One region of the Sorangium sp. So ce426 genome, then DNA from elsewhere that is predicted to be linked to it. Evidence: riboswitches for the same ligand, from Rfam matches in the RefSeq annotation. Region 1 holds a riboswitch; each other region holds the start of a gene.
What was found. A riboswitch is a leader RNA that binds a small molecule or an ion and turns the genes downstream of it on or off. The one in region 1 is predicted to bind cobalamin.
Positions count from the first base shown of each region.

Region 2: linked by a shared signal. The riboswitch ahead of WMF44_RS05100 (TonB-dependent receptor) and the one ahead of WMF44_RS21080 (TonB-dependent receptor domain-containing protein) in region 1 are both predicted to bind cobalamin.
Region 3: linked by a shared signal. The riboswitch ahead of WMF44_RS01390 (energy-coupling factor ABC transporter permease) and the one ahead of WMF44_RS21080 (TonB-dependent receptor domain-containing protein) in region 1 are both predicted to bind cobalamin.

Region 1 is NZ_CP150341.1:5,662,298-5,670,079, reverse strand. Features, by position in the region: gene WMF44_RS21100 (siderophore-interacting protein) at 1-661, opposite strand, end outside; gene WMF44_RS21095 (isochorismatase family protein) at 708-1,700, opposite strand; gene WMF44_RS21090 ((2,3-dihydroxybenzoyl)adenylate synthase) at 1,796-3,466, opposite strand; gene dhbC (isochorismate synthase DhbC) at 3,463-4,731, opposite strand; cobalamin riboswitch at 4,974-5,200, shown strand; gene WMF44_RS21080 (TonB-dependent receptor domain-containing protein) at 5,360-7,438, shown strand; gene WMF44_RS21075 (hypothetical protein) at 7,432-7,782, shown strand, end outside.
Region 2 is NZ_CP150341.1:1,378,109-1,385,890, forward strand. Features, by position in the region: gene WMF44_RS05085 (LysR family transcriptional regulator) at 1-772, shown strand, start outside; gene WMF44_RS05090 (hypothetical protein) at 760-1,254, opposite strand; gene typA (translational GTPase TypA) at 1,377-3,263, opposite strand; cobalamin riboswitch at 3,403-3,610, shown strand; gene WMF44_RS05100 (TonB-dependent receptor) at 3,849-6,071, shown strand; gene WMF44_RS05105 (hypothetical protein) at 6,239-6,538, shown strand; gene WMF44_RS05110 (hybrid sensor histidine kinase/response regulator) at 7,020-7,782, shown strand, end outside.
Region 3 is NZ_CP150341.1:354,790-362,571, forward strand. Features, by position in the region: gene WMF44_RS01370 (CbiX/SirB N-terminal domain-containing protein) at 95-1,282, opposite strand; gene WMF44_RS01375 (energy-coupling factor ABC transporter ATP-binding protein) at 1,258-2,079, opposite strand; gene WMF44_RS01380 (CbiQ family ECF transporter T component) at 2,076-2,825, opposite strand; gene WMF44_RS01385 (hypothetical protein) at 2,815-3,165, opposite strand; gene WMF44_RS01390 (energy-coupling factor ABC transporter permease) at 3,162-3,875, opposite strand; cobalamin riboswitch at 3,974-4,181, opposite strand; gene WMF44_RS01395 (hypothetical protein) at 4,280-4,456, shown strand; gene WMF44_RS01400 (enoyl-CoA hydratase/isomerase family protein) at 5,145-5,966, opposite strand; gene WMF44_RS01405 (3-hydroxyacyl-CoA dehydrogenase family protein) at 6,530-7,420, opposite strand; gene WMF44_RS01410 (tetratricopeptide repeat protein) at 7,679-7,782, shown strand, end outside.

The DNA.
Region 1 (7,782 bases):
CCTCCGGCCATTCGAGGGAGCGGACGGCCGCCTCGAGCCGGGGGCCCGGGGCGTGCTCGCCCTGCAGGTAGATCCAGGTCAGCGCGACGTGCGGCGGGCGATCGATCTCCTGCACGTCCGCCGCGTCGGGGACGGCGACGATGGCGTGGCCGCGCGCCGTCTCCGGCAGGGCCTCGAGCAGCGCGCCGATCGCCGGCAGCGCGGAGAGGTCGCCGGCCAGGAGGTGCCAGTCCGCGGGGCCGAGCAGCGGATCGGGGCCGCCCGGCCCGGCGATGCCGATGCGGTCGCCCGGCCTCGCGTGGTGGGCCCACCGCGACGCGGGGCCGTCGTCCCCGTGCAGGACGAAGTCCACGTCCAGCTCGCCGGCCTGCGCGTCGTACCTGCGCACCGAGTACGTGCGCGTGATCGGCCGCCGCGGCATCGGAGGCCAGACGGGGCCGTCCGGGCCCAGCGTGGGCAGCTCCGGCGCCGCCTGGTCGCCGCGCGGGAGGAAGACCTTGATGTGCGCGCCGCCCGAGCGCGCGGGGAACCCCGCGATCGCCGCGCCGCCCAGCGTGATCCGCCGCATGCGGGGGGAGATCGCGGTCGTGCGCAGCACCTCGAGGAGGCGCGGCGGGGTGCGCGCCACCGTCCTGGGTGGGGATGTCGCGACCTGATTCATGGTGACCTGTGCCATGGGGAAGCCGTCGTCTGGCAAGCTCGGCCGGTCAGCGGGCGGCTTCCTGGAGGGGCGCCTCCGCGCGGTGCCGGGGCGCTGGCCTCGCCTCGCGCGGCAGCCGGGTCGACAGGAGCTCCCACCAGTGCCCGAGCGTCGGCAGCTCGGCGAGATCCACGAACGCGACGTCGATCCCCGCGGCGCGCCACTGCTCGACGAGCGTCATCAGCCGTATCGAGTCGAGCCCCAGATCGAGGATGCTGTCGCGATCGGAGATCGCCGAGGGGAGCTGGTCGAGGACCTCGGCGACGTCGCCGCGCAGGCGCTCGACCCACGGCGCCCGGTCCTGCGTCGCGCTGAGCGGCGCCTGCGCCGCCGCGTCGCGCTGCGGGGCGCTCGTCCGCTCGCGGGGCGCGAGCGCGGCCAGGACGTCGCTCGTCGGCAGCGCGACGCCGCACCGCTGCGCCACGTAGGCGATGGCCATGTCGTGCTGCTGCCGGGAAAAATCGGCGGTCGCGTCGGTCACGAGGAACGGCTGGACGTCGTTCATGAACGCCTCGCACGCGGTCAGCAGGCACCCGATGTGCGCGTACACGCCGCACACGATCAGCTGATCGCGGCCCCACCGGCGCAGGAGATCCAGGAGCTCCGTCCGCTGGAAGGCGCTGTAACGCCACTTGGTGAGCACGGTGTCGGCGCTTCCCGGCGCGAGCTCGCGCACGATCTCGTGCTTGTCGGGCTGCTGCGTCAGCCCAGGCCCCCAGAGATCCGTCAGCAGACCGCGCTGGGCCCTCGTCTGCTCGGCGGGCTGCTTCGTGTAGACGACCGGGATCCCGCTCGCCGCGCACCGCTCCCGGAGCAGGCGGACACTCTCGATCAGCTCGACCATCGGCGACGCGCTCGCGTCGTAGAAGCCGAGGAAATACTCCTGCATATCGTGGATCAGGAGGACGGAGCGCCCCGGATCCGGCCGCCATGACGCCCGGCTCTCCGGGAGCTCGTCGGCTCGTGGCATGCGATAGGTCTGGATGCGGGGGATGGCCATGGTCGTTCCTCTCTTCTCTCTCTCGTGATCGCAGCGCTCCTGTCGATGGAACGGGCCGCGGGCGTCGCTGCGCCGCCTGGGCCCGCGCTGTCCTCTCAGGCGCGCGCGCCCTGCGCGAGCCTGTCGGCGATCCACCGGCGGAGCGCCTTCTTGTCCACCTTGCCGACGCTCGTCGTCGGGAGGGCGTCGAGCCACTCGATGCGATCGGGCACCTTGAACTGGGCGACGCCGCGCTCGCGCAGGAAGGCGCTGATCTCCCTCGTCGGCGGCGGCTGCCCGCGGGCCACGAGGAACGCGCACGAGCGCTCGCCGAGGTGGGCGTCCGGCATGGCGACGAGCGCCGCGTCGCGCACCGCCGGGTGGGCGAGGACGTGGTTCTCGACCTCCTCGGCCGCGATCTTCTCGCCGCCGCGGTTGATCTGATCCTTGGCGCGGCCCTCCACGACGAGGTAGCCCTCCCGGGTCCGCCGCACGAGATCGCCGGTGCGGTAGAAGCCGTCGCGCGTGAACGCCTTCTCGTTGTGCGCGTCGGCCCTGTAATAGCCGCGGATCGTGTAGGGCCCTCGCGTGAGCAGGTGACCGACCTGCCCGGGCTCGACGTCGCGGTCGTCGTCGTCCACGACGCGGACCTCGTCGTGGGGCGAGATGGGCCGGCCCTGCGTCTCGAGCGCGATCGCGTCGGGGTCGTCGAGGCGGGTGTAGTTGACGAGCCCCTCCGCCATCCCGAACACCTGCTGCACCTTGCAGCCCAGGGTCGGCCCCACGCGGCGCGCGACCTCCGCGGGGAGCCTGGCGCCGCCCACCTGGAGCACCCTCAAGCTCGACAGGTCGTGCCGCGCCGCCCGGGCCGCTTCCAGCCAGACCGAGGCCAGCGGCGGCACGAGCGCCGTCAGCGTGACCCGCTCCCGCTCGATCCACGGGAACGCCTCGTCCGGGCTGGGGCGGCGGCAGAGCACGACGCGGCCGCCGGCGTGGAGAACGCCCAGGCTCCCGGGTGAGCTGAGCGTGAAGTTGTGCGCGACGGGGAGGGCGGCGAGGTAGACGCTGCCCTCGTCGAGCCCGCAGATCTCCGCGCTGGCCCGCACGCTGTAGAGGTAGTCGTCGTGCGTCCGCGGGATGAGCTTCGGTACGCCCGTGCTCCCGCCGGACAGCTGGAAGAAGGCGACGTCCCCCGCGGCGGGCTCCGGGAGCGCGACGGGCTCCCTGTCCAGGCCGGAGAGCGCCGTGTGTTCGCCCGGATCGCCGGCCACGAGCACGTGCCGCAAGGTCCTGACGTCGCGCCGGATCTGGCTCGCCAGCGCGCGGTAATCGAACCCGCCGTCCCGGTCGGCGATGACGTACGCGACCGCCTCGGTGTGCTCGCAGAAATAGGCGATCTCGGCGCGCCGGTGCGCGGGCAGCGCCAGCACGGGGAGCGCCCCGAGCCGGAACAGCGCGAAGCACACCTCGAAGAACTCCGCGATGTTCGGGAGCTGGACGACGACGCGATCCCCCGGCCGGAGCCCGAGGTGCAAGAGGCCCGCGGCGAGGCGATCGGCGCGCCGATCGAGCTCACCGTAGCTCAGCCGGCGATCGCCGCTGACGAGCGCGATCCGATCCGGGTGCCGCGCGGCCCGCTCGCGCAGCAGGCGCCCGAAGGTCTCGCCGCGCCAGTAGCCGGCGCGCCGGTAGAGATCGGCCACCGCGGCCGGCCACGGAGTCCAGCCGTCGAGCGCCTGCGGTCGCGCCTGCGCGGGCGCCGGCCGGCTCTCCTCCGGAGCGCTCATGCCCGCTCCCGCGCCTGGTCGAGGCCGAGCGCGTTCAGCATCGTCCCGAGCTTGGCGGTGGTCTCGGCGAGCTCGTGCTCGCCGTTCGAACCGATGACGATCCCGGCCCCGGCATAGAGGCGGAGCGCCCGGCCGGCGACGTCGGCGCATCGGATGACGACCGCCCACTCGCCGTCGCCGCTGGCGTCGGACCAGCCCACGAGCCCCGTGAAGAACCCGCGATCGAACCGCTCGATCGCCCCGATGGCCTCGCGGGCGCGGTCCGTCGGGTATCCGCACACCGCGGGGGTCGGGTGCAGCGCGGTGGCCAGCTTCATCGAGGAGATCGAGAGATCGCGCAGCTCCCCGGTGAGCCGGCTCGACAGGTGCCACAGCGTCGGGGTCTGCGTGAGCGAGGGCTCGTCGGGGACGCTCAGGCGCCGGCAGAACGGCCGGAGCGCGGCGGCGACGGCGTCGACGACGATCGCGTGCTCGTGCCGGTCCTTCTCGGACGCGAGCAGGGCGATCGCCCGCCGGCGGTCCTCGTCGGGGTCGGGGCTGCGGACCGCGGAGCCGGCGAGCGGATTGGCGATCACCCGGAGCCCGGAGCGCGACAGGAGCAGCTCCGGGCTCGCGCCGAGGAGCGTCCGCGCGCGAGACGTCGCGACGCCGCGCTCCGCGCTGGAGAGCCCCGCCATGGGATCCGAGAGGTTGGCGGCGAAGGTGTAGCCGTTCCGGTTCTGCTGCGAGAGGCGCTGGAGGACGACGCGGAGATCGACCGGCTCCCGCAGGACCATCTCCAGCATCCTGGAGAGGACCACCTTGCTCAGCGCCTCGGACCGCATCAGGCCCACCGCCGTCTCGACGCCGCGCACGTAGTCGCGGGGCTCGGGGACCTGGCGCAGCTCCTGGACGGTGATCGGCAGGTGCGCCCGCGGCGATTCCGACGTGGGGTTGAGCGGGCCCGCGCTCTGGATCGCCCTCGGCACGATGAGGTGCGCCGGCGACGTGCTGTTGAACGGCACCGCGCCGACCACCATGGGGAGGCTCTGGCCGGCGCCGGCCCTCGACGCCGACGCGAGCACCCTCGTGACGCGGTCCGCGAGGCGGTCGCCCTGATCCGCGCCGTTCGGCTCGAGGATCATGTCGTGTACGCCCTGCGCGAGGAGGGTGCGTGTCGGCGACGCGAAGAAGAACGCCGACTCGGGGGTGTATTGCTTCAACAGCTGCCCCGCGTTCGCCGCGGGCAGCGCGACAGCGGCCGGTATCGAGATGGAACTCGTCACATTCAGCTCCGATGGGCGTCGAGAGCCACGTGGGCTCAGGTCATCGGGCGCTGGACGTCAGGTCTCTGGCCGCTCGTTGCTGATAACTGATAAAGAAAATCAGTTTCAAGTGACTCATGGCACACGCGTGCAAGACTGTCAAGGGACTCCCGGTTCTGTCTCGGGTGTGCGTCGCCGGTGGGCTTGTGGACGGGGCGCTCCGGGTCTTCGCTTCTGCGTTGACATCCTGCGTGACGGGTGCGACGAGTCGCCCCGCCATCGGTGCTCGTCCGGCCATCACCGGGCGAGCTGAAAAGGGAACCCGGTGAGAATCCGGGACTGCCCCCGCAGCGGTGAACGGGAACGACCATCACCAAGAAGCACTGGGCATGCACCAGAGCAGCCTGGGAAGCGGTGATGTGTAGGAGAGCGACCGGCGACGGCCGCAGCGCCCGTGAGTCCGAAGACCTGCCGAAGGTGCGCGCGCCGGTGCGCCGGCGCGCGCTGACCTGAGCCTTCGAGGGGAAGGCGCCCAGGCCCTCGACCACCTCGCTCGCGCGCGGTGTCGCGGCCCGTCACGCAGCCCCCTCGCTTCGGCTCTCGGCTCACCCGGAGCAGCGCGGGGTCGACGCGGGCAGGCGGCGCGTGAATGGTTGATTCCTCGGATCGTCGGTCGCGGCGGCGCCGGAGCGCCGGCGTGGCGTGCTGGCTCTCGCTCGCCGCCTGCAGCGCCGTGGCGGCCCTGCCGGCCGCCCGCGCCGACGAGCCGCGCAGGCCGGAGGCCGAGCAGGAGGGCGGTCGCGCTGCCGCCCCGCCGGGGCCGGACCCGCTGGAGGTGCGCGTCGAGGGGGATCGCCTGCGCGCGCCCGCGCCGCCCAAGGACAGGTCCGTCGCGGGGTCGGTGCTGGGCCGCGAGCGCCTCACCGGCGCGGGGCTCGGGGCGGCGGACGTCCTTCGCACGCAGCCGGGCGTGCTCATCATCGAGACGGGCGGCTTCGGCGGGCCGGCGACCGCGGCCCTCCGGGGAGCGACCGCCACGCAGACGCCGGTGTACCTCGCCGGCGTCCGCCTGAACGACGACGTCGTGGGGACGGCGGATCTCTCCCTCGTGCCCCTCTGGCTCATCGAGCGCATCGAGATCTACCGCGGCCACGCGCCCATCGAGGCCGACCGCCTCGGCCCCGGCGGCGCGATCTTCTTCGAGCCGCGGCGGCCTTCCCGGACGACGGCCGGCGCGGGCGCCATGGCGGGCTCGCTCGGCGCGCGGCGCGGGTGGGCGTTCGCCGGCGCCAGCGCGGGCCCGGTGAGCGCGATCGTCGGGGTGAGCGCCGAGGCCGCGGAGAACCGCTACGCGTTCGTCAACGATGGCGGGACGCTCTTCGACGAGAGCGACGACACCCTGGAGCACCGGCAGAACGCCGACGTGCGCACGATCGACGCCTGGGCGCTCGCGCGCGTCGAGCTCGGCGGCGGCGCGATCGTCGACGTGATCGCGAACGGCACCGAGCGCGAGCAGGGCGTGCCGAGGCTCGCGCTCCTGCCGTCCCGAGAGGCGCGGGGGGAGTCGCGGCGCGCGCTTTCGTCCGTCGCGGCGCGGGTGCCGTTCGGCGGAGAGGCGCAGCACACGCTCGAGGCGCGCACCTCGTTCATCGAGGCGCGCTCGGAGGTCCACGATCCCCTCTTCGAGCTCGCGCTGCAGACGCCGGAGCTCCGCCTCGCCGGCCGCCGCCTGGAGCAGACGCTCGGGGCGACGCTCTCCTTCGCCGACCGGCTCCGGGTGCGGCCCGTGCTCTCGGTCGCGCGCGAGGGCATCTCGCGCGCGCCGGACGACGTCCCGCTCGCGCGGGCGCGGCGCTCGTTCGCGCGCGGCGCCGTCAGCGCGGAGGCGCGCCTCGGCGAGGGGCTCGCGCTGCACGCCCTCGCGAGCGGGGAGTGCCACGCCACCGGCGCGGACCGGGAGCGCCCTTGCGACGTGCTCGTCCCGACCGGGCGGGTCGGCGTGGAAGTGGGGAGCGACCGGCTCCGGCTCCTCGCGACCGTGGGCCGCTACGTCCGCGTCCCGACGCTCGGCGAGGTGTACGGCGTCTCCGGCGTCGTCCACGGCAACGCGGAGCTCGAGCCGGAGTCGGGCGCCACGATCGAGGCCGGGATCCGGGCGCAGACGGGGCGCGGCGCCGTGCTGCGCGGCGCCTTCATCGACGTGTTCGCGTTCGGGAGCGCGGTCTCCGGGCTCGTCGCGTACGAGAAGTCCGGCCAGGGCTACGTGAGCCCGTACAACGTCGGCCGCGCCCGCGTCGTGGGCGCGGAGCTCCTGGCCGGGGTCGAGGTGACCCGGTTCCTCCGCGCCGAGATCGCGGCGACGCTGCTCGATCCGCGGGACACGACGCCGGGGCGGACGACGAGGAACGACCTCCTCCCGTTCCGCTCGCGCCTCGTCGTCGCGCCGCGCCTGCACGCCGAGTGGAAGCGCCCGGGCGGCGCCGTGTTCTCGGGCGCGTCGGGCGAGCTCCGGGCCGTGTACCAGTCGAGCCGGTACGCCGACCCCGCCGGCCTCGGCGTGATCGCGGAGCAAGCGACCCTCGACCTCGACGCGGAGGCGAGGTGGCTCGGCGGGCACCTCGCGGCGAGAGCTCGCGTCGCGGACCTCCTGGACGCGCGGCGCACGGATGTCGTCGGGTTTCCGCTCCCGGGGCGGAGCGTGTTTTTCACACTGGAGTCAACATGGTGAAGATCAGTCGGTTTGCGTTCGCGATCTCGATTCCGATGCTCGGGTGCAACGTGGATTCGCCGCCGCCGTCGACGGGCGGCGTCCACGGCGGCGGCGACGGCGACGCGTGTGAGAGCGGCGTCGTCATCGTGACGAGCGACTACCAGTCGACGAACATCGCCGTGTCGGCGCTCGACGGGACCACCCTGTCTCCTTCCTTCGTGTCGAGCGGCGCGGCGAAGCCGGGGCTCAGCCTCGCGCTGTCCGGCGACGTCGATGTCCCGGGGGCGGCGTCGCCGTCCGGCCGCGTCGTCCTGCTCGATCGGTTCGGCACGAACGTGATCACCTGGATGGATCTCGAGACC
Region 2 (7,782 bases), 4.3 Mb from region 1:
CGCGCTCTCGGCCGCGGGCGAGAGCGTGCTCGGCCACGCCGAGCGCATGGAGCAGGACGCGCTCGCCGCCGAGCGCGCCGCCGCCGGACGCGACGCAGGCCTGAGAGGCCACCTCCGTATCACCGCGTCCGAGTGGCTCGCCACGCGCGTCCTCGGGCCGCTGCTCGTCCCGTTCCTCGCGCGCCACCCCGCCATCTCCGTCGATCTCATCGCGGACGCGCGGTGGCTGAGCCTGCCGCGTCGAGAAGCGGACATCGCCCTTCGCCCCGCCGCGTTCGAGCACCACGAGGTCTTCCAGCGCGAGGTCGCGCGGATCGGGTTCGGGCTCTATGCATCGGAGACCTACCTCGCCGAGCACGGCCCGCCGGACTGGGGCCGGCAGTGCGAGGGCCACGCCCTCGTCACCATGAACGACGAGCCTCCGGCGATCGCCGACCTGTCGTGGGTGCGCGCCGTCGCCGCGAAGGCCCGCGTCGCCGCGCGCACCAACGGCCGCGAGCCCCAGGCGACGATGGGGGCCGCCGGCGTCGGGCTCGTCTGCCTGCCCCGCTACCTCGGCGACGCGACAGCCGGCCTTTGCCTGCTCTCGCCGCCCTCGCCGCCGCCAGGGCGCAAGCTGTGGCTCGGGGTGCACCGCGACACGCGCGGGGTGCCGCGCGTGAAGGCGCTCGTCGCGTTCGTCGCCGACGCCCTCGGGCCGCTCCGCAGCGCCCTCGACCCCGGCGCGCGGCCGCGCGCGTCAGGCGGCGAGCGCCCCCGCTACCGGCCCTGATCGCGCTGGCACGCCCTGAGCTCCTCGAACGGCGCGTCGCACGTCTGGGGCAGGAAATCGGTCCTGCACTCCGGATCGCGCCCGCTCACGCAATCGAAGAGCGACGCGATCGACGGCGCGAGGTACTCGCAGGGGATATGGTTCACGGAGGCGATCGTCTCGCCCATGCAATCGAAGAAAGGGGCGGTCAGCGCGTTGCACGGGCGCTGCACGGAGAGCAGGTCGGCGCAGCGCTCGCGACACCGGAGCTCCGGGCACGTGACGCCGTCGAAGAGCGTGCAGAAGAAATCGCACGAGGCCCGCTGCTCCTCGACAGAGGCCCCGCCGGAGCTCGCCGACTGCGAGCCCCCGGCTGCGCCGGCGCCCCCGGCGCCGTCGGAGCTCCCGGGGAGCCCGTCGACGACGACGGCCCCGCCGCAAGCACCCGCCCCCGAGAGCGCGATCAGCGAAGCCAGGAAAGCGAAGATCAGCGTCGTTCTCATCAGGGCATCTTATAACGCGGCAGGCACGGCAGCGGCGGGCGTCGCACGTTCCGCGCGCCCCGATGGCCAGCGCGGCAGGCACGGCCGGGGCGCGCGTCGGACGTTCAGCGCGCCCCCGCCGCTCACTCCACCGCCTGCGATTGCTCGATCGCGTCCTCGCGGCGCTCCCGGCGGTTGCACGCGAGCACCTTCTTGCGGACGCGCACCGCGTCGGGCGTGACCTCGACGAGCTCGTCGCCGTCGATCCACTCCATCGCCGTCTCGATCGTGAGCAGCCGCGGGCTGGCCAGGAGGACGTTCTCGTCCTTGCCGTGGTTGCGCACGTTCGACAGCTTCTTCTCCTTGATGACGTTGACGTCGGTGTCGTTCGGCCGGTTGTGCTCGCCGATGATCATCCCCTCGTAGACCTCGACGCCGGGGACGATGAAGAACATGCCGCGCGGCTGCAGGTGGTGCAGCGCGTACGGGGTCGCCACGCCGACGCGATCGGCGACGATGGCGCCGGTCGGGCGGCGCATCATCGGGCCGCCCCAGGGCGCCCAGCCGTCGAACATCGTGTTGAGCAGGCCCGTCCCGCGCGTCGCCGTCAGGAACTCGCCGCGGAAGCCGATGAGCCCGCGCGACGGCACCCGGAACTCGAGGCGGGCGCGGCCGAAGCCGGGGTTCGTCATCTTCACCATCCGGCCGCGCCGGGAGCTGAGGCGCTCGGTCACGATGCCGACGTAGGTGTCCGGCACGTCCACGACCACGAGCTCGAGCGGCTCCATCACCTCGCCGTCGATCTCGCGCGTCACCACCTCGGGGTTCGAGAGCTGCATCTCGTACCCCTCGCGCCGCATCGTCTCCACGAGGATCGCCAGCTGGAGCTCGCCGCGGCCGAGCACCACGAACGTGTCGGGCACCTCGGTCGGCTCCACCCGGATCGCGAGGTTCTTCATCGCCTCGCGCTCGAGCCGCTCCTTCAGGTGACGGCTCGTCAGGAACTTCGACTGCTTGCACTTGCCGGCGAAGGTCGACGTGTTGACGCCGATCTTCATCTTGATCGTCGGCTCCTCGACGACGATGCGCGGCAGCGCCTCGGGGTGCGCCGGATCCGTGATCGTGTCGCCGATCGTGACCGCGTCGATCCCGGCGATCGCGATCACCTCGCCCGCGACGGCGCTCTCGACCGCGACGCGCTTCAGCCCCTCGTAGGCGTAGAGCATCTTCACGTAGCCGCGCGACTGGCCGCCCTCGGCGAGGAGCGCGACGTCGGCGCCGGACCGGGCGGTGCCGCGGACCACGCGGCCGACCGCGAGCCGGCCCACGTACTCGTCGTGGGTCGTGTTGCAGACGATGACCTGGAGCGGGCCGTCGGGGTCGCCGGAGGGGCCGGGGACCCGCTCGAGGATGGTCTCGAAGAGCGGCTCGAGGTCCTTCGCCTCGTGCTCGAGCTCGCGCTTCGCCTGGCCGAACTTCGCGATCGCGTAGAGCGTCGAGAAGTCCATCTGCGCGTCGCTCGCCTCGAGGTCGCAGAAGAGGTCGAACACCTCGGAGAGCACCTCGTGGGCGCGCGCGTCGCTCCGGTCGATCTTGTTGATGACCACGATGACAGGGAAGCCGCGCTGGAGGCACTTCGAGAGCACGAAGCGCGTCTGCGGCAGCGGGCCCTCGGCGGCGTCGACGAGGAGGAGCGCCCCGTCGGCCATCATGAGCGTGCGCTCGACCTCGCCGCCGAAGTCGGAGTGGCCGGGCGTGTCGACGATGTTGATCTTGACCCCGCGGTACCGGATGCTCGTGTTCTTCGCGAGGATGGTGATGCCGCGCTCCCGCTCGAGGTCGTTCGAGTCCATGACCCGCTCGGCCACGACCTCGTTCTCTCGGAAGGCGCCCGACTGGCGCAGCATGTGATCGACGAGGGTCGTCTTCCCGTGGTCGACGTGGGCGACGATGGCGATATTGCGGAGATCGTTACGGGGCATATACGGCGGCGGCCGTGTAGCACGCGACCCACGGAGGAGCGAGCCCATCCTCGCTAGAGCCCGAACGTCCGGCCTGCACGGGGGCCGCGCGTCGAGGCGCTCGGATGAGGAGCGCGAGGCGCGGGAGCGGCGCGCGCCGAGCGGGCGAGCGGAGCGGTAGCGATTGACAGCCGGAGGCGCGCGGCCATAGGGTGCGCGCCGCGCTGGTGCCCGGGCGTTCGCCTGGGCCGAAGAGGGAACCCGGTGAAACTCCGGGGCTGCCCCGCAGCGGTAAGCGAGAACGACCTCCACCCCATGCACTGGCCCGACGAGGGCTGGGAAGCGGTGGACAGTAGGGAGCCGGTCAGACCGGAGCGCTCGCGAGCCCGAAGACCTGCCAGCGCCCGGCGGCGGGAGACATCCGGCGCCGGTTCGACCTGGGAGCCTCGAGGGAGGCGGTGAGGTCCGAGCCGGTGCAGCTCTGCCTCTGCCACGTCCCGGATACCGAACCGCCCCCCGCGTCGCCTTCCGGTCGCCCGCGGGGGCGAGAGGTCGGTCCAGCGCACCGTGCGATGGCCAGCCATTTCGTCCTCGCGGAGCTCGACGCGAGCGGCCCGACGCCGCTCCGCGCGATTGCGGCGAAGGAGGACACGAATGCTGCGCGAGACGGTCACGACGAGCCACGGGCACCGCCATCCATTTCATCTGCTCGCCGCGTTATCCATGGTGCTGGCCGCCGCGCGGCCCGCGCGCGCCGAGGGCCTCGCCCCCGAGTCGCCCGCTGCCCCGCCGGAGGCCGCCGCTGCCCCGCCGGAGGCCGCCGCTGCAGCGCCCGCCGGCGAGGGCGCGCCCGCGGGCGACGCCGCGATCGAGGTCACGATCCAGGCGGAGAAGCCGGGCAGCGAGGCCGCGTCGCGCGTCTCCGTCGGACACCGGGAGCTCGAGCTCAGGCCGAGGCTCCGGCCGGGCGACCTCCTCGAGGCGGTCCCCGGGCTCTTCGCCGTGCAGCACGCGGGCGGCGGCAAGGCGAACCAGTACTTCCTCCGCGGATTCGACGCGGACCACGGGACCGACGTCGCCTTCTTCGTCGACGGCGTGCCCGTCAACATGGTCAGCCACGGCCACGGGCACGGCTTCACCGATCTCTACTTCATGATCCCGGAGCTCGTGACAGGGCTCGACGGGTACAAGGGGCCTTATTACGCGAGCATCGGCGACTTCGGTACGGCGGGCGCCGTCAACCTGCGCTTCGCCGAGAAGCTCGAGGAGAGCCACGCGCAGGTCAGCCTGGGGCAGTACGGTATCCAGCGCGGCCTCGTCATCGCCTCGCCGGATCTCGGCGACACGTGGCGCGCGGTGGCCGCGGCGGAGATCTACCGGAACGACGGGCCGTTCCTGAGTCCGGAGCGGCTCGAGCGCTTCAACGTGTACCTGCGGGCCACGCACGATCTGGGCAACACAGGCAAGGTCCAGATGACATGGATGTCGTATGGATCGACCTGGCACGGCTCCGGCCAGATCCCCGCGCGCGCCGTGTGCGGCGAGGGTGAGCAGGGCGGGTTGAACCCGCCGCCGTCGGCGTTCGGACAGCCGTGCATCGACCATTTCGGCGCCGTGGATCCGACCGAGGGCGGGGCGACCGAGCGGCACATGGCGTCCGTCGCGACCTCGATGGCGTGGCGGGACGCCGATCTGAGCGCGCTCGCCTACCTCGTCCGCTACCGCTTCACGCTGTACTCGAACTTCACGTTCTTCAGCGAGGACCCCGTCCACGGCGACCAGATCGAGCAGAACGACGACCGCGCCGTCGGGGGCGCCGATCTCCGGTTCCGCCGGCAATACGAGATCGGCGGGGCGAGGTTCACGACCTCGCTCGGCGCGCAGATCCGCGCGGACGCGATCGACAAGTCCCTCCACCACGACGAGGCGCGCGAGCGGATCGAGGAGAAGAGCAGGACCCACGTCGACGAGAGCCAGATCGGCGTTTACGTCGAGCAGGACGCCCGGCTCCGGCGCTGGCTCCGCGTCGTGCTCGGGGCGCGCGCGCAGTGGATCGACGTCAACGTGGACGATCCGGGCGAGGACCTCGAGGCGGCGGGGAACAGGTCGAGCGGCGCCCGGGGACAGATGCAGCTGCTCCCGAAGCTCACGGCGATCGTGTCGCCCGCCGAGGGGGTTGATCTGTTCGCCCACTTCGGGCGGGGCTTCCACTCGAACGACGCGCAGGGCGCGGTGCTGGGCGAGGGGGCGGCGACGCTGATCACGCCCGCGACGGGCTACGAGGTCGGCGTGCGGGTCGCGCCCCTGCGCGGGCTGTCGCTGAGCGGGGCCGCGTTCCTGCTCGACCTGGACTCGGAGCTGGTCTGGAGCGGCGACGCGGGAGCGACCGAGGCGTCGGGGCAGACGCGGCGCTACGGGATCGAGATCGGCGGGCGCTACCGGCTCCGGAGCTGGCTCTTCGCGGACGTGGACGCGACCTTCACCCGCGCGCGCTTCCGCGAGAACGCCGGCAACGCGAGCGCGGTCGCCCTCGCGCCGACCCGGACGCTGACCGCGGGCGTCGGCGTCCGCCCGACGTTCGGCGCGTTCACGCCGTTCGCGGCGCTGCGGGTCAAGGCGATCGGCGCTCGGCCCGCGACCGAGGACGAGTCGCTCACCGCCGAGGGGTTCACGGTCGTCGACGCCAACGCCGGGCTGCGGTGGAAGAACGTCGAGGTGGCCGCGGACATCCAGAACCTGTTCGATACGACGTGGCGCGAGGTCCAGTTCGCGAGCGCGTCGCGGCTGCCGTACGAGCCGGCCCCGGTCACCGGGATCCACTACTCGCCAGGGTGGCCGTTCACGGCGATCGGGCGGGCGACGCTGTACTGGGAGTAGGCGCCGCGCCGGCTCATGTCCGGCGGAGGTCCTCGCGTAGCGCGTCGAGCGACGCACGGAACGCGGCTTCGCTCACGGCGGCGCCCGTCGCCGCGGGCAGGAGCGCCGCGAACATCTGCCAGGCTTCCCGGAGGTCACATACCCTGTGCGGATAACGCTGACGGGCAATGAGCGTGAGCCCTGTCACGACGCTGCGAACCATCGCCGCCTGGAACCCCGAGCCCTCGAAGACAACCGCTGAGCACCTGATGGTCGCGCTCGCCTCCGCAAGGAAGCTCGCGATCGCCCTGCGCGCGGGCGCCGGCGGCAACGACGCCCCGCTCTCGATGAGGGTGAGCAGCCCTATGCCGCGCGGGTGCTTCTTGGCGAACTACGCGCACGCGTCCCTCAGGTGGCGCGCGCCGTCCTCGGTCGTCTCGCGGCGCCAGATGACACAGAAGATCCGGTGCCAGGAAGCCAGGACGTAGTCCGGTTGTCTGGTGACCACGTGCCAGGGGTCGGGATGCATGATGGTGCTCGTTCTGGAGCGGTCGCAGCGGAGATGCTCGCGGGGGCCTCAGGGTACACCGGCGTTTCTTCGCCCGCGACACGCACACCAAATCGAGCGTGAGCCACCGGGCGTCGGCAACGGATCGGCGGCGCGCGCCCTCGGAGCTGATGGGCAAGACAACCCCGGTGCCCTCGAGGCTGGGTGGCTCGCGCCGGACACGTTCGATGGCGCCACAATCGATGAGTCCGCCCTGGCACTCTCGAACCCTTCGAGCGGCCAGCGGTGGCCCCGCGCGGCCGCCAGCGGGCGCTCTCGACGCCGGCTCATGGGGCCATTGCTGTGCTCGTCACTCGCCGCTGCCGGCCGCCACGATGACGGCTCGCAGATGCGGAGAGCAGGACGGGAACGGAGAGCCTCGCCGCGTGGCAAACGTGCACCCATGCTGTAGGCTGTGCCGCATGGATCCGACGGAGCTCGGCGCCGATCTGCAATTCCGCCTGCTGGTCGAAGGGGTGAAGGACTACGCCATCTTCATGCTGGACACCGAGGGGCGCGTGATCACGTGGAACGCCGGCGCCGAGCAGATCAAAGGATACTCCGCGCAAGAGGTGATCGGCTCGCACTTCTCGCGCTTCTATCCGGCCGAGGCGATCGAGCGGAAGTGGCCACAGACAGAGCTCGCCGAAGCGCGGCGCGTGGGCCGCTTCGAGGACGAAGGCTGGCGCGTGCGCAAGGACGGCTCGATGTTCTGGGCGAACGTCATCATCACGGCCCTCCACGGCCCCGGCGGCGAGCTGCGCGGCTTCTGCAAGATCACGCGCGATCTGACCGAGCGCAAGCGCCAGGAAGAGTCGCTGCGGCAGAGCGAGGAGCGCTTCCGCACGCTGGTCGAAGGCGTGAAGGATTACGCCATCTTCATGCTCGACCCCGAGGGCAGGGTGACCATGTGGAACGCCGGCGCGGAGCGGATCAAGGGATACTCCGCGCAAGAGGTGATCGGGACGCACTTCTCGCGCTTCTATCCGGCCGAGGCGATCGAGCGCGGCCGGCCAGAGGCGGTGCTCGCCGCCGCGCGGCGCGAAGGCAGCTTCGAGGACGAAGGCTGGCGCGTGCGCAAGGACGGGTCGTCGTTCTGGGCGAGCGTCCTCGTCACGGCCATCCACGGCCCGAGCGGCGAACTGCGCGGCTTCTCCAAGATCACGCGCGACCTGAGCGAGCGCA
Region 3 (7,782 bases), 5.3 Mb from region 1:
GCAGGGACCACGACGGCCGAGGTGGCGCGCGGGCTGCGGGGGAGGCTCCGCGCGTCGGCGATTCACGCTCGAGGGCGGCGCCCGGCGCCGCGCCTCACTGCATGATGTCGTCGACGAGCCGGGCCACCAGCCGGTCGCCGAGCAGGTGCTCCTCGACGAGGTCCTTCGCGTCCTCCTCGCGGACGCCGCGGTACCAGACCCCGTCGGGGTAGACGGCGACCGTCGGCCCCTCGCCGCAGCGCCCCATGCACGACGTCCTCGTCACGCGGATCTGCTGCTGCTGGCCGGCCTGCTTCACGAGGCGGCGCACCGACTCGAGCAGCGCCAGGCTGCCGCGGTCGACGCAGTCGGCGTTGCCGCAGACGAGCACGTGCTTGCGCAGCGAGCGGTGGGCGTGCGGGTGGTTCGACGCCTGCGTGTGCGTGAGCGTGTGGCGCACGCTGTAGAGCATCGCCTTGAGCCCGCCGACCTCCCGGGCGAGCCCCGGCAGCGCGGTGCGGTACATGCACGTGTCGCAGGGGAGCGGCGCCTCGCCGGCAAAGGCCTGGCGCGCGCGCTCGTCGATCAGGCCCTCGAGCGCGCTCGACCGGCCGAGGTGCGGCGCGAGCGACGCCCGGATCCACGGGTACGTCGACGAGAAGCGGTCGACCTGCTCGGCGAGCTTCGTCATGAGCCGCCCGGCGAAGAGGAAGTAGGGGACCACCACGACGCGCTCCGGCCGGTGCCGCGCGACCCGCTCGAGCGTCTCCTCGACCGAGGGCCGGGTGACGCCGATGAAGGTCGGCTCGACGAGCTGGAGCCCGCGGCCCTCGCCGATGAGGCGCGCCGTCTTGCAGAAATCGCCGTTCGCGTCCGGGTCGCTCGACCCGCGCCCCACGACGACGAGCGCCGACCGGGCCCGCGCGGCCGGGTCGTCCGGCAGCGCTGTCGCGGCGCGCTCGAACGCGATCTGCGCGAGCGCCGGGTGCACGCCGAGCGGCCGCGCCGCCGAGAACCGCACGCCCGGGTGCGCGGCCCGGGCCCGCTCGAGCGCGAGCGGGATGTCGTTCTTCACGTGCCCCGCCGCGAACAGGAAGAGCGGCACGACCGCCACGCGGGACGCCCGCGCCGCGAGCGCCGCGAGCGCGTCGGCGAGGTGCGGCGTCGCGAGCTCGATGTAGCCGTGCTGCACGGCGATCCCGGGCCGCGCCGCGGCGTAATCGGCCACGATCGCCTCGAACTCGGCGTTCGACGCGGCGTCGCGGCTGCCGTGGCCGATCAGCAGGAGACCGTCGTCATGCACGCGAGCGCCTCCTCCAGGGTGAGCGGGAGGCCGGCGCCGCCCCGCGGCGGCACGGGGCTCATCCGGGTCCAGAGCTCGGCGACCCACGGCCGCCGCACGCGCGCCCGCGCGAGGAGCTCCCCCCGCGCGAACACCTCCCGCGGCGGCCCGTCCGTGAGGACCTCGCCGTCGCCCAGCAGGACCGCGCGCGAGGCGAAGAGCGGCACGAGATCCACCGCGTGGGTCGCGGTGACCAGCGTGGTCCCCTGCTGCTCGGAGAGCGCGCGCAGCGTCTGGCACAGGGCGAGCTCGCCTTCCGGGTCGAGCCCCGCGGTCGGCTCGTCGAGCAGCAGCACCCGCGGCTGCATCGCCAGCATCCCGGCGATGCACGCGCGCTTGCGCTCGCCGAAGCTCAGCGCCTCGATGGCCCGGTCGGCGAGGTGGGCGATCTGCACGGCGGCGAGCGCCGCCTCGGCGCGGCGGCGCGCCTCGGGCGCGGGCAGGCCGAGGTTTCGCGGGCCGAACAGGACGTCGTCGAGGAGCGTCGCGCCGAGCAGCTGGTCGTCCGGGTCCTGGAGCACGAGCGCGGCGCCCGCGGCGACGGCGTCCGAGGGCGAGCCCACGCGGCGGCCCGCGATCTCGACGCCGCCGCCGGGCGCGGGGAGGAGCCCGACGAGCGTCCTGAGCAGCGCTGTCTTGCCGGCGCCGTTGCCGCCGAGCACCGCGACGGACTCGCCCTCGGCGACGTCGAGGCGCACGTCGCGCAGCACGGGCTCGCCGCGCCGGTAGCCGAGCCGGGGGGCGCGCAGCGCGATCATCCGGCCTCTCCCGCGGCGACGCTGAGCCCGAGGGCCGCGAGGGCGGCGGCGGCGAACGCGGCGTTCGCGGCGGGCGCGCTCGTCCTCCGGTCGGCGACGGGGAGCTTCCCCTGGTAGCCGCGGAGCTGCATCGCGAGCGCGGCGCTCTCGGAGCGCTCCAGCGTCCGGAGCGCCACGACGCCCGCGACGGCGCCGGCCGAGCGCGCGGCGGCGCCGGGGCGGGTGAACCCGCCGCGCAGCGCGGCGGCGCTCCACGCGCTGTCGGCCGCGCGCTGGAGCACGCCGGCGAAGCGCCGCGTCAGCGCGAGCAGCTCGACGAGGGCCGCGGGGACGCCGAGCCCGGCGAGCGCCGCCTCGATCTCGGCGGGCGCGGCGGCGCCGGCGAGCCACCGGAGCACCGCGGCCGCCGCGAGGACGCGCGCGCCGATGGCCACGGCGCGGTGGGCCCCCTCGGCCGTGATCGCGTCGACCGGGAACGTGGCGCCGGGGAGGAGCGGCGCCCCCGGCGTGAGCGCGAGCGCGAGCGCCGCCGCGACCGCTCCGATCCACGCGGCGGGCGCGGCGGCGCGGAGGACGTCGCGCGCCGGCGTGCCCTGGAGGCGGAGGGCCGCGCACGCGAGGACGAGCAGCGCGGCCGGCGTGACGGGCGAGCGCGCGCCCGCGGCGACGCAGCACGCGGCCACGGCGGCCCCGAGGCGGAGCCGGGCGTCCACGTCGCGGAGCCGCGCGGGCGGGTCAGTCCGCACGGAGGCCTTCGCCGCCGACCTTGCCCGCGGGCGCGCCCGCGCGCTCGACGAAGAGCACGCGCGAGAAATAGCCGAGGGCGAAGCCGGCGAGGAGCCCGGCCCAGAGGAACGCGAACAGCAGGAGGTCGCCCTCGAGGCCCGCGAACAGCGGCCCCGTGTCGTGGCGCCCTGCGTCCTCCGCGACGCGGCGCACCACGGCCTCGTCGACGCCGTCCCAGGACGCGTTGCCGCAGGCGGCGAGCCAGAGGGAGGCGGCGAGCTGGAGCGCGCGCTCGCACGCGACGCACGCGCGCCGCCCGAGCGGCGCTGGCGCCGGGCGCTGTCCGAGCCGCCGCGTCACGACGCCCCCGGGGCGAGCCGGACGACCTGGAGCCGGTCCAGGATGTCGGGCCGCCGGGCGCGCAGGAAGGCGAGCGCCCCCGCGGTCATGACGCCCTCGAGCAGGCCGAGCGGGAGCTGGGTGGGGACGAAGGCGAGGGCGACGCCCGTGAACATGGACGTCACCGACCCCTCGCCCGAGAGCCCGAGCGCGAGCGCGAGCGCCGTGGTGGCGTAGGTTGCCCAGTCCGACGTCACGCCCGCCAGGAAGCCCGCGACCCAGAGGTTCGCGCCGCAGCGCCGCGCGAGGTGGAAGGCGAAATATCCGGTGAAGGCGCCCGCGATGCCCATCGACGCGACGTCGGCGCCGAGCGTGGTGAGGCCGCCGTGCGCGAGGAAGAGGGCCTGGATAAGGAGCGCCACCACGGTGACGAGCACGGTCATCCAGGGGCCGATGAGCACCGCCGCGAGCCCCGTGCCGCACGGGTGGGAGCAGGTCCCGGCGGTCGGCACCGGCACGGGCATGCACGAGATCGCGAAGACGGCGGCCGCGACGAGGCCGACGAACGGCTTGTAGAAGACGTCCTGCTGGGTGCGGCGCCGGAGCAGGTGGAGGGCGATCGCGACGAAGGGCAGCGCGAGCGCGTTCCAGACGGCGCACCAGCCGAGCGGCAGGACGCCTTCCGCGAGGTGCATCGCGGCCGCGGGGCGGGGCGCGAGGAGCGTCCCCATGAACACGATGGCGATCGACAACGCGCGGCCGTGAAGACCGATTTCGGCGCTCCGGGTGAAGTCCGCACCCGAACGCCACGAAGACGTGCGCAAGCTGCACCTCGTGGGAGGCTCGGGTAGGTCTCCCGGCTCATGGGTTCAGGGAGCTGATCGAGCTCCCAGCGCTGCGTCCACCTTCCCAGGCCTCTTCCAATGGGGCCCAGTGGTCTTCGGAGGCAGCTCCCCACTCACGGTGGCGGGACCGCGCCGGTTTTGCACCGGCTTCCCTGTTATGCCCCGGAGGGCACCCGAGGAATGGATTGTCAGGCCGGTGCTCGGTAATCCCGTTTCGTGCCCGGCGTCAAGGACGTCGCGCCCCGATCGCGGACGAGGTGCTCGGCGGGCGCGGCGTCGGCGCGGCGGTGATGCCTGTGCTGGTGGGCACCCCGCCCTCGGGGGCGCCCGCCCTCGGGGCGCCCGCCTTCGGGGGCGCTGCCGAGGCGCACGAGGCCATCGCTGCCGAGGGGCGCCGCGCGCCCGTCGGCGCCCCCGATCGAGCGGGCATGCGCGCCGACGAGCGATCGATGCCCTGTCATGTGTGATGGCCGAGGCCGAGAAATTGACCCAGACGCATCACGCGAAGGGTCGTCGATCGACACGCCTTGAATTATGTCCCCCTTAGATAAAACCTGTTTACTTTGTCGCCGCGCGGGCGCAGCCCCCGTCTCGGTCTGGGTCTGTACGAGGGGCTCTCGTGCGCTTGAATACCGGCGCCGGCGCGTTCCTTCCGCAGTGTGCTTTGTTCGTCCTGGCTCTTTACTCGGGAGCAGGTGTCCGGTGCACGGCCTGCTGCCTCGTGGCCTCTCTTATTGAAGAGAGCAGGGATTTCGTGTTCGCTCGCCTCGGAATGCGAGACGAACGCAGCGCTGGGCGCTGTCTCTGGTGGATGGGTATGCCCGGCTCGAACGTGAATTCCCGCAGATCGAGTGTGTGTGGGTCGCGCGCCCGCCTGGCCGCCTTCGCGCGTGGAGCGTTCTGCTCGCTCGGCGTGCACGCGTTGCACTTTGTTATCGACAACGCGCTTGCGGATGCCACAATCTGACTACCGCATGCGCGCCGGCGCGGACCCCCCAGCCCGGAGCGCATGCGGTCTTTCTTCTGCACCGTGGCGGACGTTCAAGACTCCGGCGCGGTTTCCCTGCCGCGGTCATTCTGGGCCCCCCTCCAGCGTGATGCGCGGTATTTTTTTGCCCTCGAGCGCGCGGTTCGCGCCTCGCGCCTCGCGAGCCTTTACTTGCCCGTGAACGTTGCCTGCGATTTCGCCAGGAACGCTTTCATTCCGAGCTGTTGATCTTCGCTGCCGAAGAGCGCGGCGAATGCCTGGGCTTCCAGCTCGTTGGCGGCGGCGAGGTCGAGGCTCTCGCCGCGCAGGAGGACGCGCTTGGCGGCGGCGACGGCGAGCGGTCCGCGCGAGGCGATCTTGAGGGCGGTCTCGCGGGCGCGCGCGAGCAGATCGGTCGCTGGGAAGACGGCGTTGACGAGCCCGATCGAGAGCGCCTGCTGGGCGGTGATCATGTCTCCTGAATAGACGAGCTCGCGCGCGCGTCCTGGCCCGACCCGTCGCAGCAGCCGCTGGGTCCCGCCGAACCCTGGGATGACGCCCAGGTTCACCTCGGGCTGGCCGAGCTTGGCGCCTTCGGCGGCGTAGATGAAGTCGCATGCGAGGGCGAGCTCGCAGCCGCCGCCCAGCGCGAAGCCGTTGACGGCGGCGATCACGGGGAAGGGGGCAGTCTCGATGAGGTCGGCGAGCCGGTGGCCTGCGTCGGCGAACCGCTTCGCGGCGATGCTGTTCATGGCCGCCATCTCCGCGATGTCGGCGCCGGCGACGAACGCCTTGCCGGCGCCGGTCAGCACCGCCGCGCGGACCTCGTTGCCCTCGGCGGGCGCGAGGAGGTCGCGGAAGGCCGCGGTGAGCTCGCCGAGCACGGCGGGGTTCAGCGCGTTGAGTTTGTCGGGCCGCTGGATGGTCACGGTGGCGACGTGACCCTCGCGCTCGACGGCGACGAACTGGAGCGTACCGCGGGCCCCCGGCTGCTGTTCTTGAGCGGTCATGGATCGTGGTTAGCAGCGCCCCGGGCCGGGGGGAAGCGCCTGCCGCGGGCCAGGGAGGGCGTCATTCCGTGTCCGTCCGATCCCGCCGTGTCGAGGCCGTTGCCGAGCCGACGAGCGAGCGATTTCCAACCGAGCGATTTCCAGAGCATGTCACGCGCCTGTTCCGGGACACGGCCCGTCGCTCGATGATCCGAACTCACCGCTTGACTGCGGATGCGCGCGACATGACGGCCCTGCCACGAGCCCGCGTGCGATCGCAGTGAGTCGGGCAGACCGCCCGTCCTCCGACCCGCACACCCGTGTTCGCCTCGCGCGTATCCCGCCGTCGCTCCCCCGTCATCCTCCCCCCCTGGAGAGAGCCAGGGAGGGAGGGGGTGCCGCGCGGGGGGCCGGCGGGGTAGGGCCCCACGAATCCGAGCGCCGGCCCGCTCCGTGCGACGCCCTCCCGGACCGCTCCCGCCGTTCAGCCGGCCATTGCCCCCCAAAAGGCGCGAGTTCGTGGGAGGGGCCCCCGCCGGCCCCCCGCGCGGCGCCCCCTCCCTCCCTGGCTCCGCAGCAGCCGCCTACACCGCCCGCCCGCTCTTCTGCCCCTTCTCGTCGTACACGTAGAACCCCCGCCCGCTCTTCTTCCCGTACCACCCCGCAGCCACCAGGTTCCTGAGCAACGTGGCCGCCCGGTACTTCGAGTCCCCGAACTCCCGGTGCAGCACCTCCGCGATCGACAGCACCGTGTCGAGCCCGATCAGGTCCGCGAGTTCGAGCGGCCCCATCGGGTGGTTCAGCCCGAGCCGCGCCCCCGCGTCGATGTCCTCCGGCGTGGACAGCCCCTCCTGGAGCGCGAAGCACGCCTCGTTGAGGAACGGGATCAGCATCCGGTTCACGATGAACCCGGGCTGGTCCTTCGAGGTGATCACCGTCTTGCCGAGCTCAACCGAGAGCGCCCGGACGGCCTCGTACGTCGCGTCCGACGTCTGGACCCCACGGACGAGCTCGACGAGCTTCATCAGCGGCACCGGGTTCATGAAGTGCATCCCGATGACCAGCTCAGGCCGGCCGGTCACCGCCGCCAGCCGCGTGATCGAGATCGACGACGTGTTCGACGCCAGGATCGCCCCCTTCGGCAGCGCCGCGTCGGCGAGCTTGAAGATCCCGCTCTTCACGTCGAAGCTCTCGGTCACCGCCTCCACGGCCAGGTCGACCCCGCCGAGGCCCGCCATCCCGTCGGCCACCGCGACGCGGCCGAGGAGCGCCTCCCGCGCCTCCGCGGCCAGCTTGCCCTTCTCCACCTGCTTCGCGAGAATGGCGGCGATCTGGGCCTTGCCCGACTCCGCCAGCGCCCTCGAGACGTCGCACAGGACCACCTCGAGGCCCGCGGCCGCGGCGACCTGGGCGATGCCTCGCCCCATCTGGCCCGCGCCGATCACCCCGAAGCGCTTGATCGTCGTAGCTTCCATGCCCGCGGTTGATAGCCGAAGCCGAGACCGCGGTGAACCGCCCTCGCCGCGGCCTGACGGCCCGACGGCCCGCCCGCTCGGACGTCCCCGCGCCACAGGAGCAGAAGCGCGCGAAAGCTCCGGCCGACCTTCCAGGCCCGCGGGGGCGAGGAGCCTTGAAACCGTGTCGTCCGCCCGGCTATCTTCGCCCGGCCCGTGAACGGACCGGACCGAATTCGCGAGGTCCGCGGAGAGACGATGAGCGTTGAGACGATTCGGATGGCCCTTGGGCGTCTGCAGGATGAGCCCGAGAACGAGGCAGCCTGGAACGAGCTCGCGGAGGCCGTGACTGCTCCGAACAACGGCGCGGGCCCCGGGGACGT